Regions from separate parts of the Paraburkholderia sp. BL6669N2 genome, predicted to be linked through region 3. Evidence: predicted binding sites of a transcription regulator. Region 3 holds the regulator's gene; each other region holds the start of a gene.
What was found. Region 3 encodes HrcA, which represses chaperone genes, less so after heat shock. Its sites were predicted from a motif close to TTAGCACTCNNNNNNNNNGAGTGCTAA; they were not measured.
Positions count from the first base shown of each region.

Region 1: rpoH (RNA polymerase sigma factor RpoH) is a predicted target of HrcA. The motif match lies at 2,125-2,151, and genes of this name have one in related genera.
Region 2: groES (co-chaperone GroES) is a predicted target of HrcA. The motif match lies at 1,763-1,789, and genes of this name have one in related genera.

Region 1 covers NZ_QUNA01000001.1:3,997,563-4,000,839, forward strand. Annotated here, with positions in the region: gene B0G80_RS18235 (cytochrome ubiquinol oxidase subunit I) at 1-538, opposite strand, end outside; gene cydP (cytochrome oxidase putative small subunit CydP) at 528-788, opposite strand; gene rpoH (RNA polymerase sigma factor RpoH) at 1,128-2,063, opposite strand; gene B0G80_RS18250 (acyloxyacyl hydrolase) at 2,426-2,989, shown strand; gene B0G80_RS18255 (nuclear transport factor 2 family protein) at 3,032-3,277, shown strand, end outside.
Region 2 covers NZ_QUNA01000001.1:4,379,115-4,382,391, forward strand. Annotated here, with positions in the region: gene B0G80_RS19855 (GNAT family N-acetyltransferase) at 1-260, shown strand, start outside; gene B0G80_RS19860 (GNAT family N-acetyltransferase) at 343-921, opposite strand; gene groES (co-chaperone GroES) at 1,862-2,152, shown strand; gene groL (chaperonin GroEL) at 2,208-3,277, shown strand, end outside.
Region 3 covers NZ_QUNA01000001.1:4,210,920-4,214,196, forward strand. Annotated here, with positions in the region: gene recN (DNA repair protein RecN) at 1-47, opposite strand, end outside; gene B0G80_RS19145 (NAD kinase) at 119-1,021, opposite strand; gene hrcA (heat-inducible transcriptional repressor HrcA) at 1,352-2,371, shown strand; gene hemH (ferrochelatase) at 2,557-3,277, shown strand, end outside.

The DNA of each region.
Region 1 (3,277 bases), 210 kb from region 3:
GATTGAACAGCACGGAGAAGATGCTATCGAGCTCCATGCGCATGGTCTGGTAGTTGAAGGTCGCGCCGACCGGATTGTTCATCCAGCCATTGGCCACCAGAATCCACAGCGCCGACAGATTCGAGCCGAGCGCAACGAGAAACGTGACGAACACATGCTGGACCTTCGAGAGCCGTTTCCAGCCAAAGAAGAACAGCCCGACGAAGGTCGACTCGAGAAAGAAAGCCATCAGGCCTTCGACCGCGAGCGGCACGCCGAAAATGTCGCCGACATAGTGCGAGTAGTAAGACCAGTTGGTGCCGAACTGAAATTCCAGCGTGAGACCGGTGGTCACGCCCATCGCAAAATTGATGCCGAACAGCTTGCCCCAGAACTGGGTCATGTCTTTGTAGATCTGCTTGCCGGTCATCACATAGACCGACTCCATGATGACAAGCAGCCAGGACAGGCCGAGCGTGAGCGGGACGAACAGAAAGTGGTAAAGCGCGGTGATGGCGAACTGGAGGCGCGACAGTTCTACGACTTCGCTAACGGGCATGTGGATCACCTTGGGACGGATGCGAGGCAGGCACGGACAGCAGCGCCTGCGCGACTTGCTCAGGCGGCAGCGACATGTGCTCCGCCTGCGGATGATTGAAGAACGTGTACTTGAGCGCCATCAGCAGTACGAATTTGATGGCGAGGACGATGGCGATATCCCGCGCCAACGTCGGACCGCGCACCCAGCCATGGAACCGTTGGCGCAGGCTCCGGCGGCGGGTGGTGCTGCGATTGAGGGCTGTGGTCATGATCGGTAGAAGGCAACTTCACACCGGCGAATCCGGCTGGCGCCAGACCGCGTCAGCGGTCGGGCGAGTGCATCCCGATTCTAGGAGTAGAACCTCGCGCGCAACAGTTCGGAACTGCGGCATTGGGTCGCGAGACTTGCCCCGTTCAACCAGTATTGCTATCTGGTTTGTGATACGTCAAGAAACGCATGTCGCTTGTGGATGTTCTTGAGCGAAGGCGGGCGTGCGCGAACAAGCCGCGGCGTGGGCGAAAAAAAGCCCCGCCGTCTTGCGAGGGCGGGGCTTGGCAGCTTTGCTGCCGCGCGCCGGACGAACCGGCATGCTGACAATTTTCAAGCGTTAAGCGTATTCGGTGAGCGCGCCGCGCATCTTCTTCATAGCGCTCGCCTCGATCTGGCGAATACGTTCGGCGGACACGCCGAATTCGTCGGCCAGTTCGTGCAGCGTGGAGCCGCCCGACCCGTCGTCTTCCACCTTCAGCCAACGTGCCTCGATGATGCGGCGGCTGCGGGCGTCAAGTGCGTCCAGCGCGCTCGCAATACCGTCGCTTTGCAGCTTGTCGCGCTGACGCGAAGCCAGCACGGCGGTCGGTTCGCTATGCGAGTCAGCCAGATAGGCGATCGGCGCGTACGCTTCTTCACCGTCTTCGACCTGGCCTTCCAGCGCAATATCGCCGCCGGACAGACGCGTTTCCATTTCGGAGACTTCTTCGCGCTTCACGTTCAACTCTTTGGCCAGATCGTCGATCTGGTCCGGCGTGAACGCGCCCAGCCCTTGCTTGTGGCTGCGCAGGTTGAAGAACAGTTTGCGCTGCGCCTTGGTGGTGGCGACCTTCACCATCCGCCAGTTGCGCAGAATGTATTCGTGGATCTCAGCCTTGATCCAGTGCATGGCGTACGACACGAGGCGCACGTTCTGCTCCGGATCGAAGCGCTTCACGGCCTTCATCAGGCCGATATTGCCTTCCTGGATCAGGTCGGCGTGCGGCAGTCCATAGCCCAGATAGTTGCGCGCGATCGACACGACCAGCCGCAAGTGCGACAGGACGAGACGGCGCGCGGACTCGAGGTTGTCCTGCTCGCGAAATTCGGTGGCGAACTGGCGTTCTTCCGCCGGCGTCAGCATCGGAATCCGATTTACGGCCTGGATGTAGGCGTCGATATTGCCCAGTTGACCGGGCAGCAGCGAGGAATGCGAGAGCGCCAGTGCACCTGCCGAAGCGGCCTTAGCCGACGACGGGCTCAAAGTACTCGGAAGGGTCATTGCATGGCTCACGTAGGAAACTCCTTTGGAATCAGACAAAAGCTTATTCAGGTAACGACTCCAGCGTTGGATGTTAGCACTCTGATTTGCCGAGTGCTAATACTTAGAGGGCGTAGGGGCATCCAAGTTCCACAAATTCCTATTGAAATTACGAATCAATAGCCATGGTACACCGCTTCGGCCGGCTCTGTGCTAGACGTAGAATTTACCTAACAGACTGCCTGCATCGTTATAAAGACCTGATTTTTGCCAAATTTGAAGTGACTAATTGCGGAAAGTCAGCTTTCTTCATACGATCCGCTAAATTGAGATTCACCTTAGAATACGCAAAACAGTTACAGATTGTTCAGCGTTCCACGGAACCCGGGTGTTAGATGAACAACAAAAAGAATGCTTTGCGTGGTCTGACTCTAAAAATCTTCGCCGGATCGTTGATTTTAGGGGCTTCAGGTTTGGCCTCGGCAGATCAGTGGGGCGTGCAGGTTGCAGGCGGTCTTGGCGACCATCACGTCCGGAAGCTCGACCTTGGGGTGGTGTGGGACCCCAATCTGACCTGGTGGCAAATTGGCGACTGGCACTTCGCGCTGATCGGCGAAGCGCACGTGGCCTGGTGGCATACCGATGAAAGTGACGAGCACCGCAATATCGGCGAATTCGGCGTCACGCCGTTTATCCGCTTCATTCGCGGCACGGGCTCGATCCGTCCCTTCGTGGAAGCGGGTGTTGGTGTGCGACTTCTTACGCATGCCCGCATCTCTTCTGACTACACCTATGCCACGGCGTTCCAATTTGCGCCAACAGCCGGCGCGGGCGTGCAGTTCGGCAGCCACCAGCAGTACCAGGCGGGCTATCGCTTCCAGCATGTTTCCAACGGCGGTATCAAAGAGCCGAATCCTGGTATAAATTTCCACCAGCTATATCTGCAATACAACTTCTGACAACCGTGGCCACGTTGGCTCACCGGTGCAAGGGGCTGAGCGATGGCAGCAAAGATTATCGAAGCGGTTCGCGAACTCGAGCGAGAGCGCTTTCGGGCGATGGTCGACGGCGACGGGCCCTCGCTCGACGCCCTGCTCGCGGACAACGTGAGCTACGTTCACACGAACGGCAAGCGGGAAACCAAACGGCAGTTCATCGACGGGATTACTACGGGCCGCCGCCGCTATCGGCAGATCGAGATTCAGTCGCAAGAGGTGCTGCCGGTCGGGCGCGAGATCTGCGTGGTA
Region 2 (3,277 bases), 170 kb from region 3:
GCCCGTTATTGCAGCCGACCGTCGCTGGTCGCATCGGCTCCGTCGCAGTCTTAGAACAAATCAGAGGACGCGGGGTCGGCAGCTCTCTTATCAAACTCGCGGAAGAGTGGGCACGGAACCAAGGTGCGACGGACATCAGACTAGCCGTTTGGGAATTTAACGAACAGGCGGTCAATTTGTATCAGGAACTTGGCTACGAGATTCGCGCGTTCGAGATGGGAAAGCGGATTCGGACCTTGGCGGATGTTCCGAACGCGTGAGCCGGCGACCGGGACCCCTGACCGCACCGCGTGCTCTAAGCCTGCGGAAATCGAAAGGTCGGAGCGAAGGCTGCAAGACTGTTTAACGTTCTGGAATTTGGTTGATTAGCGATGTGAGCACGTGGTCGGCCCATACCCCATTGATCCTTAGATAGGATCGAGCCAAGCCTTCACGCTCAAACCCGAGCCGTTTTAATAGTTGTTCACTACGAAAATTTTCGGGCCTAAAATTCGCCATTATTCTGTGCAACCCAATTTCGTCAAAGATATAAGTAATGGCAGACGTCAATGCTTCGCGCATGAGGCCTTGCCCTTCAAACCGCTTTGCAAGCGAAAATCCAAGATGACATGCCTGAAAGGGCCCGCGCACGATGTTCGTGAAGTTGCAATCACCGACTATTTCGCCGGTTCCCAACGGAATGAGAAGGAGATGCACCGCGACTCCCGAGCTGTTGTTATGCGCCATTGTCGACAGCCGTTGGCAAACGGATTCAGCGTCGAAGAAGCTTTCGTCTCGAAGCGGTTCCCAAGGCTGTAGGTGAGCGCGATTTTCAATGGCGTATTCCCGCAACTCATGCGTGAACTGCTCACATGCCGGCACAAGTTTCAGGCGTGCCGTTGAAATTTCCCGCGGTAGTACGTCGATGTGAACACTCGTCACTGGGCTCTCCGTTGAAAACGCGGGAGAGTATGTTTAGTCAGAAATTCTTCGTCAACAATTCGACTGGCGACAAGTGATTCAATGTCCGCTCTGGGAAAAGCCAAGAGCGTTGTCTGTCAACGGCCGCGATGTACGAAGCCGACTCACGGATTGACTCCTCAAGGGATCAATCATTGACGGTCTCCGGAACGGCCACGCGTTTTACTGCTCGACCGACCTCTCAATTTCGGCCTCGAGATTCTGCCATCGAGCGATGACGAACTGGTGACGCACATGAATGAAAGGCGCGGCCACAATCTTTCCCAGCTGTCTGAACTTGTGGCAACAGTGAGTTTGCCCAGCTCAACGGGGAAGCGTGATGCTGGTGAATCGTTTGAAGCCGCTATGGAAGAGGTAGTGAAGCGGGCTTGTACAGCGATTCCTTTACGCCGTCGTTATCGCATGGCCAAGTGGTGGATTGATCGAGCATCTGAATCCAGAGCGGTTGCACGACGAGAGCGATAGGGTCGCGGGCCGCACGGTGTTTTTCGAATTCCCAGACCATGGCGGAAGGGGGCGATCCTTTCTGGGGGTTTACCCTCGAACGAATGTTGACCACTAGGTTTTGCGAGGCGGCTTCGTCAGAAACGGCTAGGTTTCGTAGCAGCGTGCACAACCCGTGCATACGGCGGCTCAGGTTCTAACTCGTTGTTTTTTATGGGAAGTGCGAGCCCTAGCGGTGTGCGGACGCAAGTCGCGAGTTCAAACCTAAGCGGACAAAGTTCAAACTTAAGCGAATCTCGACACGAATCTTGATAACCGCACCATCCCTTCTTGAATTTGTCACCACCCGTCCATATAATTAGCACTCGCTGCACGAGAGTGCTAACAACATCGCCGGTTGGCTCCGCCAGCCGGGTTTTCTCAGCGTTCTTCAGTCTCAATCAAGAGAGGAGTATGTATGAACCTTCGTCCTTTGCATGATCGCGTGATCGTCAAACGTCTGGATCAAGAAACCAAGACCGCGTCGGGCATCGTGATCCCCGAAGCCGCAGCAGAAAAGCCGGATCAAGGCGAAATTCTGGCAGTCGGCCCGGGCAAGCGTGACGACAAGGGCGCGGCAATCGCGCTCGACGTGAAGGTGGGTGACCGCGTTCTGTTCGGTAAATACGCAGGCCAGACCGTTAAGGTCGACGGCAACGAACTGCTCGTGATGCGCGAAGAAGACATCATGGCCGTGGTGCAGAAGTAAGCGACGAGTCGCTGCTTTTCCCGGTCGTATCTTAAAGAATTCAAGGAGTTAGAAGATGGCAGCTAAAGACGTCGTATTCGGTGATTCCGCCCGTGCCAAGATGGTTGAAGGCGTGAATATCCTCGCGAACGCTGTGAAGGTCACGCTGGGCCCGAAGGGTCGCAACGTTGTCCTGGAACGCAGCTTCGGCGGCCCGACGGTCACGAAGGACGGTGTGTCGGTCGCGAAAGAGATCGAACTGAAGGACAAGCTCCAGAACATGGGCGCGCAAATGGTCAAGGAAGTGGCTTCCAAGACCAGCGACAACGCAGGTGACGGCACCACGACCGCAACGGTCCTGGCTCAGTCGATCGTCCGCGAAGGCATGAAGTACGTTGCATCGGGCATGAACCCGATGGACCTGAAGCGCGGTATCGACAAGGCTGTGACGGCCGCGATCGAAGAACTGCGCAAGATCAGCAAGCCGTGCACGACCAACAAGGAAATCGCACAAGTCGGCGCGATTTCGGCAAACAGCGACTCGTCGATCGGCGATCGTATCGCTGAAGCAATGGACAAGGTCGGCAAGGAAGGCGTCATCACGGTTGAAGACGGCAAGTCGCTGCAAGACGAGCTGGACGTGGTCGAAGGTATGCAATTCGACCGCGGCTACCTGTCGCCGTACTTCATCAACAACCCGGACAAGCAAGTCGCCGTGCTCGAAAACCCGTTCGTGCTGCTGCACGACAAGAAGGTGTCGAACATCCGTGATCTGCTGCCGGTACTGGAACAGGTCGCCAAGGCTGGCCGTCCGCTGCTGATCATCGCGGAAGATGTCGAAGGCGAAGCGCTGGCTACGCTGGTGGTGAACAACATCCGCGGCATCCTGAAGACTGTTGCTGTCAAGGCTCCGGGCTTCGGCGATCGTCGTAAGGCCATGCTGGAAGACATCGCGATCCTGACCGGCGGTCAGGTCATCGCTGAAGAAACCGGCCTGACGCTCGAAAAGGCAACGCTGGCTGAACTGGGTCAAGCGAAGCGTATCGAAGTGGGCAAGGAAAACACCACGATCATCGACGGCGCTGGCGAAGCAGCCACCATCGAAGCACGTGTGAAGCAGGTTCGCACGCAAATCGAAGAAGCAAC
Region 3 (3,277 bases):
AGCGCGGCGACGATGACGAAGTCGCGTATCGAGAGGTGGCGAAGCATGGAGGTCGTCTGGTGAGCTTGATGTTCGGGTTTCGGCCGCGGCGGCGTTCGCGTTCCGGATTTCTTGCCGCTCAGGGCTTGGGATCTTCTTCGTGCGACGGGTATTCGTTCCAGTGCAGCTTCTTGCGCAACGTGGTGAAGAAGCTGTAGCCGACCGGATGCAGCATCGGCACCGTATGACGCGAGCGGCGCACTTCGATCGTGTCGCCCAATTCGAGCGAGGTGAACGACTGCATGTCGAAATTGACGTTCACTTCGCGCCCGGAAACGATCTGGATGCTCACCTTCGAGTCGTCCGGCAGCACGATCGGCCGGTTCGACAGCGCGTGCGGCGCGATCGGCACCAGCACGATACCTTGCAATTGCGGATGCAGAATCGGCCCTTGCGACGACAGCGCATAAGCGGTCGAACCGGTGGGCGTGGCCACGATCAGGCCGTCCGAGCGCTGGTTGTACATGAAGCGGCCGTCCACCGAGACATGCAGCTCCGCCATGCCCGAGAAGCCGCTGCGGTTGACCACCACGTCGTTGAAAGCGAGCGCGTGATAGATTGGATTGCCGCCGCGCATGATGCGCGCTTCGAGCAGCACACGTTCTTCGCGCTCGAAATTGCCCGACAGCATTTGCGGCACGATCTCGCGCATGTCGGAGATCGGGATGTCGGTAATGAAGCCGAGCCGCCCGTGGTTGATGCCGATCAACGGCGTGCGGTACGGCGCCAGCTGGCGGCCGATGCCGAGCATGGTGCCGTCGCCGCCCAGCACGACCGCAACGTCGGCGCGCGCGCCGATCTCGGCGGGACGCAGCGCCGGATAGTCGGTCACGCCGATCTCGGCGGCGGTGTCGGCTTCGAATACGATCTCGAAGCCGCGCTTCGCGATGCACGAGGCGAGCGCGGTCAACGGCTCGGCGATGCCCGGCGTGTTGTTGCGCCCGACGAGCGCGACGGTCTTGAACTGGCTGGTCACTTGCATGCCGGCATTACACCATAGGTAGGGCCTGAAAAGAACCGCAGACAGACCCGGTAGCGGGCCGGCGCGCGCGGGCTGTCAGCACATCTCGCGATTGTCGTTAGAATGGTGAAGCCTTGATGACACGTGCGCCGGTTAAAGTGCGGCGGGGTGCCGGCAGCCGGGCCGCCCAGAAGGTGGCTCGCAAGGCGGTCGGCAAAGCGCCGGGCGGAACGCCGGCTCGCAGGCCGGACCGGAGGCAGAGCGCCGCTTTGGCAAACGGCGGCGCGTTCGTCAGGGATGAGCGCCCCTAGCGCTCGCGGTAGTCGTGCCATTGAGCTAAAATTTTCCCTCATGCTAGATCCTCGCGCACAAACCCTCCTCAAAACGCTGATCGAGCGCTACATCGCCGAAGGTCAGCCGGTCGGCTCGCGCACGTTGTCGCGCTATTCGGGCCTCGAACTGAGTCCCGCGACGATCCGCAACGTGATGTCCGACCTCGAGGACCTGGGGCTCGTGATCAGTCCGCATACTTCCGCGGGCCGCATTCCCACACCGCGCGGTTACCGGCTGTTCGTGGACACCATGCTCACCGTGGAGTCCGCCGCGGACGAAGAAGCCGTGACGCGTACGGTCAAGACTACGCTGCAGGCAGGCGAGCCGCAGAAAATCGTTGCGGCGGCGGCCAGCGTGCTGTCCAACCTGTCGCAGTTCGCCGGGGTGGTGCTCACGCCGCGGCGCAGCCACGTGTTCAAGCAGATCGAGTTCATGCGTTTGTCGGACAAGCGCATTCTGCTGATCATCGTGACGCCGGAAGGCGACGTGCAGAACCGCATCATGGCGACTCAGCGCGACTTCTCGCCCTCGCAACTGGTCGAAGCCTCCAACTACATCAACGCACACTTCGCGGGCCTTTCGTTCGACGACGTGCGGCGCCGTCTGCGCGAAGAAATCGACGAACTGCGCGGCGACATGACCACCCTCATGCACGCCGCCGTCACGGCCAGCACGGACGAATCGGACACGGGCGAAACCGTGCTGATTTCCGGCGAGCGCAATCTGCTCGAAGTGGCCGACCTTTCGTCGGACATGGCGCGCTTGCGCAAGCTGTTCGATGTGTTCGATCAAAAAACCAGTCTCCTTCAGTTGCTCGACGTGTCGAGTCACGCGGCGGGCGTGCAGATTTTCATCGGCGGCGAGTCGAATCTCGTACCGATCGAGGAAATGAGCGTAGTCACCGCGCCGTACGAGGTGAACGGCAAGATCGTCGGCACGCTCGGCGTGATCGGGCCGACCCGCATGGCCTACAACCGCGTGATCCCGATTGTGGATATCACCGCGCGCCTGCTTTCGCTGACCCTCAGCCAGCAGTAGACGGCTTCGACTCCTGGCCGCAGCCGCGTCTGGCTGCTGCTCCTGCTGCAAATAATGCGTGACGGCGCGCGGCTTGCCAATTGGCCGAATGGCCAGGGGTGTCCGGCGGACTGGTGCGTGAACCGCGCCGCTATAATGAATCCCACCTGAACTGACTCTCCGCCAACACCGGTGCTTTGCTGCCTATGCGCTTCGACCTCGAGCGGCCCTCACAAAACGCTACGTCACACCGTGTCGCCGTGCTGCTGATCAATCTCGGCACGCCCGACGCGCCGACGCCGCGCGCGGTACGCCGCTATCTCGCGCAGTTTCTGTCCGATCCGCGCGTAGTCGAAATTCCGGCGCTGCTCTGGCAGATCATCCTGCGGTTGCTGATTTTGCCGATTCGGGGCGTCGCCTCCGCCAAGAAATACGCTGCGGTGTGGATGCCGGAGGGCTCGCCGCTGCGCGTTCACACGGAAAAGCAGGTGGAAGGCCTGCGCCATCTGTTGCAATTGAATGACTACACCGTGCTGGTCGATTACGCGATGCGGTATGGCACGCCGGGTATCCCGGCCATGCTGAACCAGCTCAAGCTGGCGGGCGCCGAGCGCGTGCTGTTGATGCCCATGTATCCGCAGTACTCGTCCTCGACCACCGCCACCGCGTTCGACGACGCCTTTTCGGCGCTCAAGCGCATGCGCAATCAGCCGGAAATTCGCACGGTGCGCCAGTACGCCGATCATCCGGCCTACATTGCGGCGCTTGCCGCCCAGGTGCATCACTACTGGCATCAGCATGGCCGGCCGGATTTCGCGGCGGGCGACAAGCTGGTGCTGAGTTTCCACGGGGTGCCCAAGCGCACGCTGGATCTCGGCGACCCGTACCACGAGCAATGCCAGCAGACCGGCGCGCTGTTGATGCAGG